DNA from 4 places in the Oceanobacillus sp. MO10714A genome. Region 1 is predicted to be linked to each of the others. Evidence: riboswitches for the same ligand, from Rfam matches in the RefSeq annotation. Region 1 holds a riboswitch; each other region holds the start of a gene.
What was found. Region 1 has a riboswitch for S-adenosylmethionine ahead of SPD53_RS13895 (homocysteine S-methyltransferase family protein). Riboswitches for the same ligand answer to the same signal wherever they lie in the genome.

Region 1 (4,217 bases):
TTGATTTTCTTCATCTATTATCTGCTTGTCCATGTGAAGGTTGAAGACTTTGTAGGAGAGTCTGTATCCGTGGCCCGGGAATGGGCAGGTGAGAATGATGTCGAAATTGAATTAAACCAGGAGTATAATATGGAATATGATGCCAATCAGGTTTTTGAGCAAAGTGTAGCTGCTGGGGATAAAATACGGAAAGGGAAGACTCTAGAGTTAACGAGCAGCTTGGGACCAGATCCAGAAGAGGTTATACCGCTCCCAGACTTTTCGGAAATGAGCCAGGAGGAAGCACGGAATTGGATTGACGAAAATAAAGCGGAAAACCTGCAATTGGTTACAGAGTATAGTGATGACCTTGAAGAAGGGGAATATATTAAGACTACGATCCGGGATAGTGGGGTCGATGAGGCGGAATATCAACGTAAACACAGTGCAGCCGTCTATTATTCAAAAGGAAAGGAAGTTTTTGAAAAGAATATAACGGTACCTGACTTTACAGGAAAGCCCAAAGAAGAAGTGGAAAAGTGGGCAGAAACGAATGAAATTGACATGACTTATGAAGAAGCTGACTCTGACAGTATCGAGCCAGAACATATTATTAGTCAAAGTGAAGCTGCAGATGAAAAGGTAGCAAAACGAGATAAGATGAAAGTGAAGGTATCTGTAGGTAAAGCTACGGTCGTTCCAAACTTTTGGGGACTGACTGCGGAGGAAGCAGTTAGCAATTACCCGGATTTAGATGTGACGGTAAAAGAGAGATACAATACAGACATACCTTATGGAAGATTCATTTCCCAATCCGTTGAGGCGGAAACCAAATTAACGGACCAAGATGATAAGGGTGTTACTGTTACGTATTCATTAGGTAAGCCGTATTTAGCTGATTTCCGTGGTCAAATGGAAGGAGATCTGCCACGGTTATTCTTTGATGAATATCAATCAAAAGGCGCTGATATTAAGTATATAGTCAAGTATGTCTATTCTCCAGAAGTAAAGGGAACAGTGGTGAATATGAGTAAATTCAATGAATTCGTACCAATGACGTATACCGTTGAAATCAGTATTAGTAATAATGCCTCCGCACCACCTAATCCGCCAGACTTTTTTGATGATGAACCGGAGGCCCCTGTAGTCGATGAAGATATTGAAGTGGACGAAGAATAAATATAATCATCATGTTTAAAAGCACTACGAAATTTAAAATGAGGAGAGAGCTTACCCTACCCGAAAGAAATGTGCTGGCTGTAGCAAATACATTTCGGTATGGTAAGCTTTTTTATTTAAATCGATTGATTGTTAACTTGTTTCATTTCTTATTATCTTCTGTACAGTGATGTAGAGCATTTTTATGAATTTAACAGTGCTAAAGTTGGGTTACTCATTAAAAAACAGTCATCTTATTATGCCTTTGTACGATATTCCGTGTTGTGCTTTTTAAGTGTTTCATCATTACCAAATAAAAAGTGTTTCTCCATGTTCGGGGAGAATTTTGAATTTATTGTTTCAACTCCGACAGCTTCTGCAACTTCTCTTAGCATTGCAGGTGAAGCACCGCAACATAAGCCGATATAATTAATACCAATTTCTTTTGCCTCTTTTGCCCATTCCGCTAATTCGAAACGATTATGGTAAAGCGGATCAAGTGCAGTCGGGAAAGTTGTTTCCGTAGGCAATGTGCAATTGCATCCGGCATCAGGCAAATTAAAGAATGTCGGATTTTCTTCCGTTGTCCGATATGGAAGTGGTAGAGCGCCCACATAGCCATCTACATTTTTTCGGATGTCCACTAAGTATGAATGCATTGTATCAGGTCCGCGGAAGCAGTTCAGACCAACTACTAATGCCCCCTTTTCAGAAAGGATTTTACATGATTCATCTGCCGTATATCCATCTCTTAAAATGTTCTCCGCAAATAAGGCTAACGTAATCACTGCAGGTAAACCTTGTTTTTGAATTTCTTCCAAGGCGATTAATGCTTCTTCATGATAATAAAATGTTTCACCAACAATGTAGTCAACGCCCTCTTCCTTACACCATTTCACCATTTCTGCAAAAATACTTCTCACTTCTTCCTTGGAAGCTGGATTATTTGGATCAAAAATATTTGTATTCGAAATATTTCCCGCAACAAGTGCTTCCTCTGTCGGGTGTTCCTTGGCTACTTCTTTTGCCAACCGAATTGCACTCCGATTTAGCGGCTCTAATAAATCTTCTTTACCAATAATGCGAAGCTTCTCTCGATGACCATTATACGTAAACGCTAAGATCACATCAGATCCAGCATTCATAAAATCTCTATAGGTTTGTTTAAGTGCTTCTGGGTTTTCTAGTGCCACTTCCGGTACAAATGACCCTGCTTGTAAATAACCCCTTCGTTCCAATTCAAACAAATACCCTTCTCCAACAATAACTGTTCCTTCTTTTAACCTTTGTTCTAGAGTACGTTTCATTTCTTCTCCTCCTGTTTTATATGTAATAAAATAATAAAAACCCCTTCTTAATATAAGAAGAGGTTTAAATCGCATTACTAGTTTCTCTTCTTATCTTCAAGCTTAACGCTACTGGAATTGGCACAGTGCTTCAAAAAGTCTGTTGCCGAGGTATCAAAGGGCCAGTCCCTCCACCTCTCTAGATAAGAAAATTACATATTTAATTTTGATAATTTTTACTCTACATAGGTTTCGTATAAATGTCAAGAGAAAATTTAATAATTATTTTAAAATTTAGTTAATGCTATTCGTGTTTTAAACCGACAATATCCGGTTCTAATTTTTCGGGTATTCGTTTTCAATTGTTATTATAATAATCTTATGAAGGAGGGAATAAGCGATGCTGAAAAATATGAATTGTTTCTGAGTGGCTCCCTTCATCAGATTATGAATTGGTTGAGGCTCCTGAAATGAAATTTCATTTACGGGGGATTTATTTGTTTATAGCGAAATTTGGATTGCTGTACAAAAGAAAAATTAACATGTAACAAAAAATGCCTTTAGTATTGGACTGGGTTGATCGCAATCCAGTCCTCTAACTGTTTAAGATTAATTCCATTAATAACTAGGAATTTAGTTTTGAAATATATGGTAAGATTAATTGAGTTAGAATAATTAATAAATATAGAATTAAGGGGAGAAAGTGATGATTATTAGAAAAGCTAGTACAACTGATGCAAAAAAATTAGCTAATCTTATAAAGGAAGTCGAAAAAAATTCAAAATATATGCTCTGGGAATCTGGTGAAAGAGAAGTTCAGGCAGAGAGCCAAGTGGAAATGATCAAAAGCATACAAGCAAGTGAAAATTCTACGATATTTGTAGCAGAAAAGGAGCAGGATTTAGTGGGTTATCTTTTTGCAATAGGTGGAAAGGCACGAAGAAATAAGCATTCCGTTTATATCGTTGTCGGCATATTACAAGCCAAGAGAGGACAAGGAATTGGTACAAAACTATTTTATCGGTTGGATCGTTGGGCACGGGATAGGAATATTCGAAGGTTGGAATTAACTGTGGTTACGAAGAATGATACAGCTCTTTCATTATATAGAAAAGCAGGGTTTGAAATAGAAGGGACCAAAAGGCATTCCTTGCTTATAGGTGATGAGTTCATGGATGAATATTATATGGCAAAATTATTATAGACAAGCTCGATTCTGCATATGTGGGATCGAGCCTTTTTAAGCTTAATTTTAGAAAATGGGATTGACATTTATCTGAAGGTGTTATATGGTTAATTACATAAGTAATTAACCAACTAAGGAATGAACTTAAATGAAGAAAAAACTAGATGACAGCAAGCCAATTTTCATGCAGATAAAGGATTTAATTGAGGATTCGATTATGGATGAATCCTATCAGACGGGGACCAGGGTACCATCAACGAATGAATTTGCTGCCTTTTATCAAATTAATCCTGCAACCGCTGGAAAAGGGATTAATGAGTTGGTCGGAGAAGGAATATTGGTTAAAAAGAGAGGGGTGGGCATGTTTGTTACCGAAACAGCAAAAGAGATTGTTATGGAGAAAAGGAAACAGACTTTTTATGACAATTACATGCTACCACTCAAAGAGGAAGCAAAAAAGCTTCAGATTAAAGATGAAGAACTTATAGAAATGCTGCAAAGGAAGGATGAAGGATATGAAGATTGAAGTGAATAATTTGAGTAAGAAGTATGGAGAAAAGTATGCATTAAATCATGTATCTTTTGCACTCGAGAAAAATAAAATCTAC
Region 2 (4,217 bases), on a different contig from region 1:
CTTATTCAATATGTAATACATCTAAAATTTCAGCTTTTTTTGCTGCTAAGTTTGAATTACCCCGGTCACGAGGCTTCGCTCCCACAACGGACAGCTCTCTTTCCAATGTCCCTGGCTGACCACCAAGAATCAATATCCGGTCACATAAGTACAATGCTTCATCAATATCATGTGTAACGATAATCATCGTTGTCGAGCGAATCTCTTGAATTTCTAACAATAAATCCTGCAATTGCATTTTGGTGAAAGCATCAAGTGCGCTAAATGGCTCGTCTAATAACAAAACACTAGGCTCTCCAATAAGTGCGCGGGCAATCGCCGTTCGTTGCGCCATTCCACCAGATAAATCTTTTGGAAAATGATTGCCAAATTCGGATAATCCGACTAGATTCAAATATTCCTGCACGTCAACACTTTTCGTATCTTTTACACCAAATAAGATATTTTCTTTCACGGTTAGCCAAGGCATTAATCTCGGTTCTTGGAAAATCATTCCGATTGGTTGCTCACCTAGACTCGCAAGCTCAATATCTCCCTTAAATCCTTCATCCAAACCAGATAACACCCGTAATAATGTACTTTTCCCACAACCACTCGTTCCCAGGATTCCAACCGTCTCGCCTTCCTGAATGGCAAATGATAGATTTTTAAATCCTGCCAGTCCGTTATTGAACGTTCTTGATGCGTTTTCTACTTTCAACATGATGATCCCTCCGTCAGAGCTGGTTTTGTAAGTTATCCTGCCATTTTAATGCACGGGCCTCTAATGTCTTCAATAGGAAATCCGTTGCTTTACCTAGTAGTGCGAATAATATAATGCTTGCAATGATCAGTTCAGGTGAATACGTATTTTGACCGACGACGAGCAAATATCCTAGTCCTTGGCTTGCTCCCATTAACTCGGAAGCAACAACGAACATCCAGCCTAATCCAACCCCGCTCCGTAACCCAACGAGGAAAGATGGGAGGGATGCTGGAAAAATAATGCGACGAACTGTTTGTAATGCTGTGAAATGGTGAATCTTCCCAACCTCAATTAACTTCCGGTCTACACCTTGAATTCCTGAAACGATATTCAAATAAATTGGGAAAAAGACACCAACTGCAATTAACATCACTTTAGAGGCCTCTCCAATTCCCATCCATAGGATAAATAGTGGCACCCACGCGAGCGACGGAATCGAACGAAACGCTTGGATTAATGGATCCATCAATTGTTCAAACCATTTAAAATAACCGACAACAGACCCGATGACAACTGCGGCAACCGTCCCAGCTAGAAAACCAACAGCCACACGATAGAAGGTGATCCCAACATGCCCCCAAAGTGTTCCTTCATTCGCTAGTTCAATGATTTTTTGTACAATTGTCGTTGGAGAGGGAAAGACATAAGCATCGAGCAAGCTGAAACGAACCGCCGCTTCCCAGATGATAAACAGAACAGCTGGGATAATGAGACCAAGCGCGAACCCCCTCACTTTCTTCCATTCTGAGTTGACCTTTATTGCTTTCTTTTCTTTTACTTCAAATATTTCATTTACCTCTGTTTTGACGGACATGCCTATTCCCCCTACTTCATTCGATTACATTTTTTGAATATTGTTCAACGATCAATTCTTCCACAAGTTCCTTAACATCAATATTTTCTTGAATGACACTTTCCGCTTGCAGTACTTCACCTGCTGCGTTAAGTGCTTCAATTTGCTTCTCTCCGGGAATCGGATCTGAAAAGTCATTCCGTTCCAAGCTCTTCTCAGCTATCTCTAAATCCATATCTGCTTCTCGTGCCAATATTTCCGCTGCCTCCTCTGGATTTTCGATGACCCATTCTCTCGCCTTTTCATAGACTTCAATTACTTTTTCTATAACCTCTGGATGCTGTTCTGCAAATTCGGATCGAACATTTAATGTTCCGTACGTATTTTTATCATGGTCCCGTAAAAATAAATTTGCTCCAGAATCTACTTCAACTTTTGCCATATGTGGATCTAACCCTGCCCATACATCGACTTGATCGGTTAAAAGAGCATTTGCACCATCAGCATGTTGTAAGTTCACAATTTCCAAATCCTGTGAGGAAAGTCCCGCTTCCTGCAACGAACGCAGCAAGAAAATGTACGGGTCTGTTCCTAATGTGGCAGCTACTTTCTTACCTTCCAGTTGTTCTACCGATTTAATGTCAGAATCAGCTGTTGCGACAAGTGCCGTCCATTCCGGCTTCGAATAAATATAAACGGACTCAATTGCCGATCCGTTTGATTTTGCAATTAATGCAGCTGCCCCAGCAGCCGAACCGAAATCTACACTACTCGAATTTAAAAACTCAAGTGCTTTATTACTCCCATGACTGAGCACCCATTCCACTTCTATCCCCTGCTCCTCAAACACTTCCTCCGCCCAACCAAATTCTTTCAATGCTAGACTTGTCGGGGAATAATATGCATAATCTAATACCACTTTATCTAATGTGTCCTTTCCTTCTCCCTGGGCAGAGTCACAAGCCGTTATAACGAGCGAAGCTCCAATCATTCCTGCGATAAAAGCAATCCACTTTCTCATGTCTAGTTCCTCCTAGGCTTATTTTTATATTGAATTTCAATTTAAGTTTTCCAAACTTTATTTTCCTTATAAGTATAGTCGGGTTTAAATGTGAACTTTCCACCTTTTCAAAGATTGCTTCATATAAAAAACCCCCTTCCTTAAGAAGAGGGTTTTAAAATTCCTCCTCTTATCTTTCAGATTCTTAAAAACTGTAGGATTTAGCACCTTTGCAGTTTGGCCAACTGCAGGTTGCCGGGTTTCGTCGGGCCTATTCCCTCCACCACTCTTAATAAGAGAGTATACATATGTAATTGTATTGAACAAATTATTTTAAAATTTAACCGATTGGAAACTATTCTAATCAAAAAGAATAAAATTGTCAACTTTTTTTTAAAGTTGTTTCAGCGGGACAGAGGGTCAGAGCATTTGTCCCAGGTTTAATATGATTGCAGGATTACTTAAGTTTTTATCTTGTATTTTTCCTGTTATAAGTGGATACTAAAGGATATAGGCAAAACTAGTTAACTTACTTCACATGGCATAAGAGAGGAAATATTATATGGAATCAATCGTCGACTTTTTTCGAAAAACCGGAGTAAAACGCATTATTATTTTTGGTTTAATCATTCTAATTCTTTACAGTGTAAGAAGTTTAATAAATATTATCCTCCTTACTTTTATTTTTTCATTTTTGATGAATGGGCTAGTTGAATTTACAATGAAACGGATCAAATTTAACCGATCGATTCTCGTGTTATTGCTATACTCCGTAATCGTCAGTTTATTAACAGTAGGAGCAGTAAAATACTTACCAATTATAACGATGGAAATCAGTCAAGTCATTGGGCAGATTTCAAATTTCTCCATCCAATCGTATAATAATCCAGTTTTTAGTTTTATAGAACCGATTATTTCAAGCGCTCAAATTACAAGCTACATAGAAAACGGCTTTTCATTTCTCTTAAAGTCGATTACAGATATTAGCACGGTAAGTGTACAGGTTTTAATCTCGTTAATACTTAGCTTATTCTTCCTGCTCGAAAAACCCCGCCTACTTGCATTTACGAGTAAGTTCAAAAAAAGTAAAGTTGCGCCATTTTACCTGGAGATCGAGTACTTCGGCAGTAAGTTTTCACGCACCTTTGGCAAAGTAATTGAAGCACAATTTATGATTGCCCTGATTAATACATTTCTTACGGTCATTGTATTAATCATTCTTGGATTCCCACAGATCTTTGGATTAGCGATTATGGTCTTTTTCTTAGGGCTTATCCCTGTTGCAGGTGTAATCATTTCACTTATCCCGCTATCTCTCATCGCCTATACAATCGGGGGCTTTTTAACCGTTATTTACTTGCTCATCGCAATTATGGTTATCCATGCAATTGAAGCGTATATTCTTAATCCGAAATTGATGTCTTCTAAAACAGACTTACCTGTATTTTATACATTTATTGTCTTGATCTTTTCCCAGCATTTCTTTGGTGTCTGGGGGTTAATTATCGGAATACCGGTGTTTGTATTCTTGCTGGATATATTGGATGTAACGAATATAGATACAAAAGAGCAAAAAACAACGTGAGGCTTTTATTAGACACACGTTGTTTTTTTATGTTTATTAATTTTGTAAGGAAGATTTTAACCGCTCTATTTTTTAGTATACATAATCCTTTTCT
Region 3 (4,217 bases), on a different contig from region 1:
ATCGGACTCCCTGGCGATCAGCAAAAGAAAGCTTTAGAATCCCTCACCCAAGTGGGGCTGGAAGATAGAGCAAATGACTTTCCTTCCATGCTTTCCGGTGGTCAAAAACAGCGGGTTGCTTTAGCAAGAGCATTGGTTCATGAGCCAAATTTACTTCTACTAGATGAACCTCTAGGCGCACTTGATGCGCTAACAAGGTTAGAAATGCAAGAACTGATTGAAACATTATGGACAGAAAAGAAATTTACAGCAATTCTTGTTACACATGATGTAGAAGAAGCAGTTGCAATAGCGGACAGGGTGATATTAATAGAAGATGGGAGGATAGCGTTAAACCAAAACATTGCGTTGGCACGGCCAAGAAAACGAACAAACCCGACCTTTGGTATGTATGTAGAAGAAATCCTTACAAGAATTATGAATAAAAGAACAGAAAAAGAATATACACAACCGTTTCATGAAAAATCACTATCCCTTCTTAATTCCGTAAATAATTAGAGCAACGCCAAGAAAAATCCACAGGAATTTACTAAAGGATATTTTTGTGGACATCCCGATAATCCCAATTGCAGTAGTGAGCAGGAGGATAAGGGGACCGACAAAAGCGAGTGAACTGTTAATGATTAAAGTTTTTTCTATCTCATTAAATTTAATCATTAAAAATGCCGCAAATATTTCGATCGAACCGGAAAAAATCCGTAATAAGGCTATAGACAGAACAGCCTTTTCCAATAGACTAAACATCGTACTCCCCCTGCAAAAATATGTTTATTTTTAAATATATGCCCGGCCAGTCCAAAAAAGGACTGTATGAAAAATTACAAGCTTAAAAAGGGAAGTATGTATGCAAAAGATGAAAGAAGGGGTTTATACCTTTATATAGGAAAGAGATCTGTATTCTTCCGATGACCTTACAACCCGCTGCAAAATAATATTAAAACTGCATTAAAAGCAATTTTTATTAATTTAAATACCTATCTTTTAAGGGGATTCTCTTAAAAGATAGGTATTTTCTGCAGATAAAGATAGGACCACTTCAAACAAACCATCTTACCAGCTTCGACTATGCAGAGACTGCTGCAGAGGGAGAATTCTTAATGAGACACAGCGACCGATGCAGTCTCCAAACGCACTTAGTAAATTTCGAGAGCGTTATTATGATTTGTAGGGTTTATCTCTAGTGTTATATCCCACTTTCATTTATTTAATCCAAAAACAGTAGCTGCCTGGATTTTTTCAAAAACCGTATCAAGATCTAAAATGAGATCATCAATATGCTCAATTCCAACAGAAAAGCGTAAGAGACGGTCATCGACCCCGCGACTTTCCCGCTCATCCAGCGGAATATCGGCATGGGTCTGTGTGGTCGGATATGTAATAAAGCTTTCGACACCACCTAGGCTTTCTGCAAAGGTGATCAGCTGCAGATTTTGTAAAAATGGATTAATTAAAGCTTCATCCTGTAAACGGAACGAAAGCATCCCGCCAACTCCTGGATATAGAACATTCTCGACTGCATCGCGCACATTTAAATATTCCACTATTTTCTTCGCATTCTCCTCATGACGCTTCATGCGCAGTCCAAGTGTCTTCATCCCTCGAACAATTAAAAAAGAATCGGCAGGGGAAAGCACTGCCCCGGAAGAATTATGATTCGTTGCAAGGAGTTCTGAAATATCTTCATCTTTTGCGACGACTAATCCCGCCAATACATCATTATGGCCGCCAATATATTTCGTTGCACTATGAATGACGATATCGGCACCGAGCTCTAGTGGCTGCTGTAAATAAGGTGTTAAAAAAGTGTTATCGACAATGAGTAATAAATCATGTTCTTTAGCGAGTTCGGCATATGTTGGGATATCAATTGTCTCCATGAGCGGGTTCGTTGGAGTCTCAATGAAGATAGCTTTTGTACTTTCCGTAATCAATGCCTCTACAGCAGCGACCGATGCGAAATCGGAATAGCATGCCTTTATATTGTATTTTTCCTCATATTGCTTTAATAAACGATAGGTTCCACCGTACACATCCGCTGAAAACAATAAGGAATCCCCAGATTTAAACAAGGATAATACAAGTTGAATGGCAGCCATTCCGGAACTGCAGGCAAATCCTGCATAGCCATTTTCCAAATCGGCAATGCCCTTTTCCAGGATCTCTCGCGTCGGATTTTTCGTTCTGCTATAATCGTATCCGGTTGATTCACCGAGACCCTGATGTTCATAGGCAGTAGTTAAGTAAATCGGTGTACTTACTGCTCCCGTTTTTTTATCCGATCGATTTCCTAATTGGACTAAACGACTTTCAATCTTTTGTTTTGTCATCTTATCACCCTATTCTTCGTAATAAAAAAGAGACCTTCTATAAGAAGAAGGTCTCGGTATCTACACAAGTACGCTCTTCTTATCTTCAAGACGGCAGGTCGTCAATTGGAATTAGCACCGGGCTCACGTGTTTAAGCTGGTTGCTGAGACTTCATTGGGCCAAATCCCTCCGTCTCTCTTGATAAGAAAAAATTATGAAGTTTTTAATGATTGAATATATAATAGTACAGCTATTCAGAAAATGCAAGAGAAATAAAGAATACATAATGAATATGCAAAATAGTTTGCATCAGGAGGAATCGCTGATATAGTTTCTTATAGGAATCCATTTGATTATGGACGGTTTAGGCTAAGGAGCAATATTTATGAAGGAAAAACTTTATTTTTATTATACAAATGATTTGCATAGTGATTTCAGCCAGTGGCCGCGGACAGCTGGCTATTTAAAGGATATGAAAAAGAATCGTATCGCTCGGGAGGATGCCCATTATTTAGTTGATGTTGGTGACCATATGGACCGTGTTCATCCAATATCGGAGGCTTCGATGGGAAAGGCGAATGTGAAGCTTTTAAACGAGGTCGGTTATGATGTCATCACACTTGGGAACAACGAAGGGATTACACTATCCCATGATGATTTATATCATTTATACGACGGGGCGGAATTTGAAGTTGTCTGTGCGAACTTGAAGCATAAAGAACATAATCCACCTGCATGGCTGCACGATACTCGAATTATCCAGACGGAATCGGGAGTACGGATCGGAATGATCGGGCTTACTGCTCCGTTCAATGCTTTTTACGGGCTACTCGGCTGGTACCTAACTTCCCCCTTTGAAGAGTTGGAAAAACAGCTGGCCTCTTTAAAGAAAGAAGCGGATATTATCATTCTTCTATCCCATTTAGGAATTAGTGAAGATGAAGCGATTGCGCGGAAATTCCCGGATATCGACGTTATTATTGGAGGGCATACTCACCATCTGTTGCGGACCGGTGAATATGTGAACAACAGTCTTCTCACTGCTGCTGGCAAGCATTGTATGTATGTTGGCGAAGTTATCTTAACATATGATCATGATAAAAAGGAGCTCATCCAAAAAGAGGCTTATACAACAGATGTATCAAGCTATCCCGAAGATGAAGATACGAGAGGGCTGCTTACTGAATTGGAAAAAGAAGCTTCTGGAATATTGGGAACAGAAGTTGTTTATCTAGAAGAAGGGTTTCAAGCGGACTGGTTTAGCGATGTGCCGATGATGCAAGATTTGACGGAAACAGTACGGAAATGGACGGATGCTGATGCATCTTTGTTGAATGCTGGACTTCTGCTTGACGGCTTGCCAAAAGGAATGGTCACTTACGGTGATATCCACCGGATTTGTCCGCATCCGATCAACCCAGTTGTCGTGCATTTGAGGGGAGATGAATTGATTGAAGTGATCCGTGCTTCCTTGAAGAAAGATTTCATGGAGATTCAATTGAAAGGATTCGGTTTCCGCGGGAAAGTCATTGGCAGAATGCTTTTTGCTGGGTTATCCATATCTACGACACTACGGGCGAACGGAACGGAAGCAGTGACTGGGGTAACGTTCTGTGATGGTTCAGCTGTGGAAAAGCAGAAAACATATCGCATTGCTACTGCCGATACATTTACTTTCGGTCGCCTTCTCCCTGAAATTGCCAAATCAGAAATGAAACAATATTTCCTACCTGAATTTTTAAGGGATTTATTACTCGATACGTTAAGAAATAAAACACCGCAGCCTTAAGATGCCGATTGTGACAGAGGAGCCTGCTTTTGCATACTTTATTATGTAACTAAAGGAGGCATCCGGAGATGATTACTGTTAATCCAATTGAAATTGAAGGGATGCAGTTCACAGCAGTAAG
Region 4 (4,217 bases), on a different contig from region 1:
TTATTTATCCCTGCCGAATGGCCGAAACCGCGGACCAATCATTGGGTTAACCTGCAAATAGCCCGCGCAATTGAAAACCAAATGTATGTCGTATCTGCAAACAATGTCGGCACCCTGAATGAGGTTAAATACACCGGAACTTCTTTAATCGCAGACCCTTGGGGAGATGTTCTCGTAAAAGGTTCAGAAGATAAAGAAGAAACATTACGAGGCACAATCAATCCGGACAGGGTAATTGAAGTCAGAAAAAGTGTCCCAATCTTTGAAAGCCGTGTCCCAGAGTTATATTAAATATACAAATAAAGAGGTTATGTCAATGGAATTTTCGAATCGCCTAAAGGAGTTGCCCGTTCAATTTTTTGCAACTCTCGTAGAAAAAGTGACAAAAGCATACGCAGAAGGTCGCGATGTCATTAATTTGGGGCAAGGGAACCCGGATCAACCAACTCCACCCAATATTGTGCAAGCTTTGCAAGAAGCTGCCGCAGACCCAAATTCACATAAATACTCGCCGTTTCGTGGCACAGCGGAATTGAAACGAGCAGCAGCCGATTTCTATAAGCGGGAATACAATGTCGATTTAGACCCGGAAGCGGAAGTAGCTGTTTTATTTGGGACGAAGATTGGCTTAGTCGAACTACCCCTCGCCTTAATGAACGAAGGCGACATGCTGTTACTGCCAGATCCAGGCTACCCGGACTATCTATCTGGCGTCAAGCTTGCGAATGTTCGGCATGAAGTAATGCCATTACTTCGAGAAAATGCATTCTTACCAGACTATGACAAGCTCACGCCGAAACAATTAGAAGAAGCGAAATTACTTTACTTAAATTATCCGAATAATCCTACAGGAGCCATCGCTTCCAAAGAATTTTTCGAAGAGACGGCACAGTTAGGCAAGGAGCACGGTATCGGTATCGTCCATGATATTGCTTACGGTGCAATAGGCTTTGACGGGAAAAAACCGGTTAGTTTCCTCGAGGTAGAGGGCGCTAAAGATATCGGGATCGAGCTTTATACCTTATCGAAAACATACAATATGGCCGGTTGGCGAGTAGGCTTTGCTGTTGGCAACGCGAAAATGATTGAAGCGATCAATCTCCTGCAAGATCATTTATTCGTTAGTCTGTTCCCCGCAGTCCAACATGCGGCGGCTGTTGCCTTAACTGCAGAGCAATCAAGTGTGGAGGAATTAGTCGAGCTGTATGAAGGGCGCAGGAATGCATTAATCGCGGCATGTAAACGGATTGGTTGGGAAGTTGAAGCTCCTAGTGGCTCGTTCTTTGCATGGCTGCCGGTTCCGAGTGGGTATACAAGTGAGCAATTTGCTGATTTGCTACTGGAAAAGGCTGATGTTGCTGTCGCCGCCGGAAATGGCTTCGGGACGTACGGGGAAGGTTATATCCGGATCGGTTTACTAGTTGATGAAGCCCGTCTTGAAGAAGCAGTCGAACGGATTGAAAAACTTAAACTTTTCTCTTAGTCTGAAAGATTACTAAAATAAGAGTTGACGACACGTAACTTTTGCTGTAGTCTATATCAATATAATTAAATAGTTTTATCTCTTATCAAGAGTAGCTGAGGGACTGGCCCGATGAAGCTCGGCAACCTTTTTATGTCAACCATAAAAGAGGTGCTAATTCCAGCAAAACGTGATGTTTTGAAAGATAAGAGAGGACCTCTGAATACATACAAAGCCTCTCTTTCTTTAGAAAAGAGAGGCTATTTTTATACCAACTATTTCTTAATCTAAAGACGATTGGAAGGGAAAGGTAGATAGATGATCAAATTAGAGAACATCACGAAGGTATTCCCATCTAAAAATGGGAATGTTACAGCGGTAAACAATGTTAACCTTCATGTAAAAAAAGGTGAAATCCACGGTGTCATTGGCTACAGTGGTGCTGGTAAAAGTACCTTAATCCGGCTCGTCAATTTACTGGAAAAGCCGAACAGTGGAACGGTAACAATCAATGGCACAGAGCTAACAGCCCTATCAAATGAAAATTTGCGGAAAATGAGACAGAAGATCGGAATGATTTTCCAGCATTTCAATCTCATGAAGACTGCAACCGTTTATGAGAACGTAGCAACACCACTAAGACTTCTAGGGCTTAACAAAACAGAAGTGAAAGAACGTGTAGAAAAATATTTGAAAATTGTTGATTTAGCAGACAGAGAGGACAGCTATCCTTCTCAATTATCTGGTGGACAGAAGCAGCGGGTCGCCATTGCACGTGCATTATCACAGGAACCAGAAATCCTGCTGAGCGACGAGGCGACAAGTGCCCTTGACCCCGAAACAACTAATTCAATTCTTGATCTACTCCTTAAGATTAACGAAGAACTGGGGATAACCATCTTACTCATTACCCACGAAATGAGTGTCATTCAGAAGATTTGTGACGATGTGTCGGTTCTTGAAAATGGAGAAATCGTTGAACAGCGTTCCAGTATCGAATTGTTCACCGATCCCCGTCATCAGACGACAAAGAAGTTTTTAGATACGATTTCTCAGCGTAAATTATCCGCATCACTCATCAACCAATTGAAACTAAATGGTACGGTGACGAGCCTTACCTTTATTGGAGAGAGTGCCGGGGAGCCTTTACTTGCACAAGTGATTGAGAAGTTTAAAGTGAAGCCGAATATTTTAACGGCGAATATTATGGAATTGAAAAACGGAATCGTCGGAAATCTGATCATTCATCTTGTTGGTGAACAGGATCAAATCAATGCCTCCTTAACGTTCTTAAACGATCAAGGGGTCGTAACAGAAGAAGTGGAGGGTGAATAAATAAAATGGAAAACTTTATCGAACAATGGCTGCCTATTATTGGCCAAGCTATCATTGAAACGTTTCAAATGGTCATCATTTCCTTATTTTTTGCGATTTTGATTGGGGTGCCTTTAGGCATACTTGTTGTACTGACACGCCCGGGACAATCATTGGAAAATAAATTCGTCTATCAATTATTGAATCTCGTTATAAACATAGTCCGCTCGATTCCGTTTATTATTCTATTATTCTTTATTCTGCCATTTACGAAATTCTTGGTCGGCACAACGATTGGCGTGCAAGGTGTTATCGTTCCACTCGTTATTTACACCGCACCATATCTTGCACGCTTACTGGAAAGTTCTCTACTCGAAGTGGATAGCGGAATTATTGAAGCATATAAAGCAATGGGGATTAAAACACATAAAATCATCTGGAGTGTCATGCTTCGGGAAGCACGTCCATCCATCGTTTTAGGCTTAACAATTGTTACAATCAGCTTGATCGGTGCGACCGCAATGGCCGGTCTAGTCGGTGCAGGGGGACTCGGAGATCTTGCGTATCGTTTCGGACACTTACGTTATGAAGTAGATGTCATGTATGCAACGGTCTTTATCTTAATCATCCTCGTCCAAGGAATCCAGTCCCTTGGTAACCGGATCGCTGCACGTTTGAAAAAGGATTAAACGGAAGAAAGCCAACTTTAGGAGGTAGAAGTCTTGACGACTACAAAGCCGAAAGATGCATTCATTACGAACCTAGAAACAACGGAGACTTTTCCTTTTCGTGTAGAAGAATTAGAGGCAAAAGCGAAAGAAAAAATGTCGAAAAATGCATTTGGATACACCCGCTCAGGAGGCGGAGGGGAGGAGACGTTGCGGAAAAACACCGCTTCATTCGAGAAATATTCTATTCTGCCCCAATATTTAAATGATGTCTCCAACGTGGATACAAGTATTGAGCTATTTGGTCATACGTACCGCCACCCATTTTTGCTCGCTCCGATCGGAATGCTGAAAACTACGCATGAAGAAGCGGAACTTGCGGTTGCAAAAGCAGCTGCGAAATTGGATGTACCTTATATACAAAGCACGGTTTCCAGTTACGCAATCGAGGAAGTGGCAGAGGTTTCAGAAGGTAGTCCAAAATGGTTCCAGTTGTACTGGTCCAATAACGAAAATATTTCCTTTAATATGGTAAAGCGTGCAGAAGAAGCAGGCTATCAAGCAATCGTCCTTACTATCGATACAACAATGTTCGGCTGGCGCGAGGAGGACATGACGAACCGATTCTCACCGCTGAAAGCAGGCTACGGAAAAGCGAATTATATTACAGATAGTGCCTTTCTATCCACATTAAAGCAGGACGACGAGGCATCTGTCGTAGAAGAAATTTTGCAAAACATTTACCATCCGAAGTTAAGCTGGAAGCATGTTGC

Region 2: it holds a riboswitch for S-adenosylmethionine, as region 1 does, so the genes downstream of both, SPD53_RS12725 (aliphatic sulfonate ABC transporter substrate-binding protein) here and SPD53_RS13895 (homocysteine S-methyltransferase family protein) in region 1, are expected to answer to the same signal.
Region 3: it holds a riboswitch for S-adenosylmethionine, as region 1 does, so the genes downstream of both, SPD53_RS15795 (methionine biosynthesis PLP-dependent protein) here and SPD53_RS13895 (homocysteine S-methyltransferase family protein) in region 1, are expected to answer to the same signal.
Region 4: it holds a riboswitch for S-adenosylmethionine, as region 1 does, so the genes downstream of both, SPD53_RS16545 (methionine ABC transporter ATP-binding protein) here and SPD53_RS13895 (homocysteine S-methyltransferase family protein) in region 1, are expected to answer to the same signal.

What each region holds. Positions count from the first base shown of each region.
Region 1 is NZ_JAXHDC010000030.1:34,016-38,232, reverse strand. Features, by position in the region: gene SPD53_RS13900 (PASTA domain-containing protein) at 1-1,158, shown strand, start outside; gene SPD53_RS13895 (homocysteine S-methyltransferase family protein) at 1,395-2,444, opposite strand; SAM riboswitch class I at 2,532-2,633, opposite strand; gene SPD53_RS13885 (GNAT family N-acetyltransferase) at 3,130-3,627, shown strand; gene SPD53_RS13880 (GntR family transcriptional regulator) at 3,758-4,135, shown strand; gene SPD53_RS13875 (ABC transporter ATP-binding protein) at 4,125-4,217, shown strand, end outside.
Region 2 is NZ_JAXHDC010000025.1:37,012-41,228, forward strand. Features, by position in the region: gene SPD53_RS12715 (ABC transporter ATP-binding protein) at 2-703, opposite strand; gene SPD53_RS12720 (ABC transporter permease) at 717-1,559, opposite strand; gene SPD53_RS12725 (aliphatic sulfonate ABC transporter substrate-binding protein) at 1,576-2,559, opposite strand; SAM riboswitch class I at 2,726-2,837, opposite strand; gene SPD53_RS12730 (AI-2E family transporter) at 3,101-4,123, shown strand.
Region 3 is NZ_JAXHDC010000041.1:19,806-24,022, reverse strand. Features, by position in the region: gene SPD53_RS15805 (ATP-binding cassette domain-containing protein) at 1-498, shown strand, start outside; gene SPD53_RS15800 (YqhV family protein) at 469-744, opposite strand; gene SPD53_RS15795 (methionine biosynthesis PLP-dependent protein) at 1,197-2,327, opposite strand; SAM riboswitch class I at 2,404-2,515, opposite strand; gene SPD53_RS15790 (bifunctional metallophosphatase/5'-nucleotidase) at 2,693-4,096, shown strand; gene SPD53_RS15785 (YunC family protein) at 4,165-4,217, shown strand, end outside.
Region 4 is NZ_JAXHDC010000047.1:737-4,953, forward strand. Features, by position in the region: gene SPD53_RS16535 (carbon-nitrogen family hydrolase) at 1-291, shown strand, start outside; gene SPD53_RS16540 (pyridoxal phosphate-dependent aminotransferase) at 317-1,483, shown strand; SAM riboswitch class I at 1,563-1,674, shown strand; gene SPD53_RS16545 (methionine ABC transporter ATP-binding protein) at 1,781-2,797, shown strand; gene SPD53_RS16550 (methionine ABC transporter permease) at 2,803-3,465, shown strand; gene SPD53_RS16555 (alpha-hydroxy-acid oxidizing protein) at 3,499-4,217, shown strand, end outside.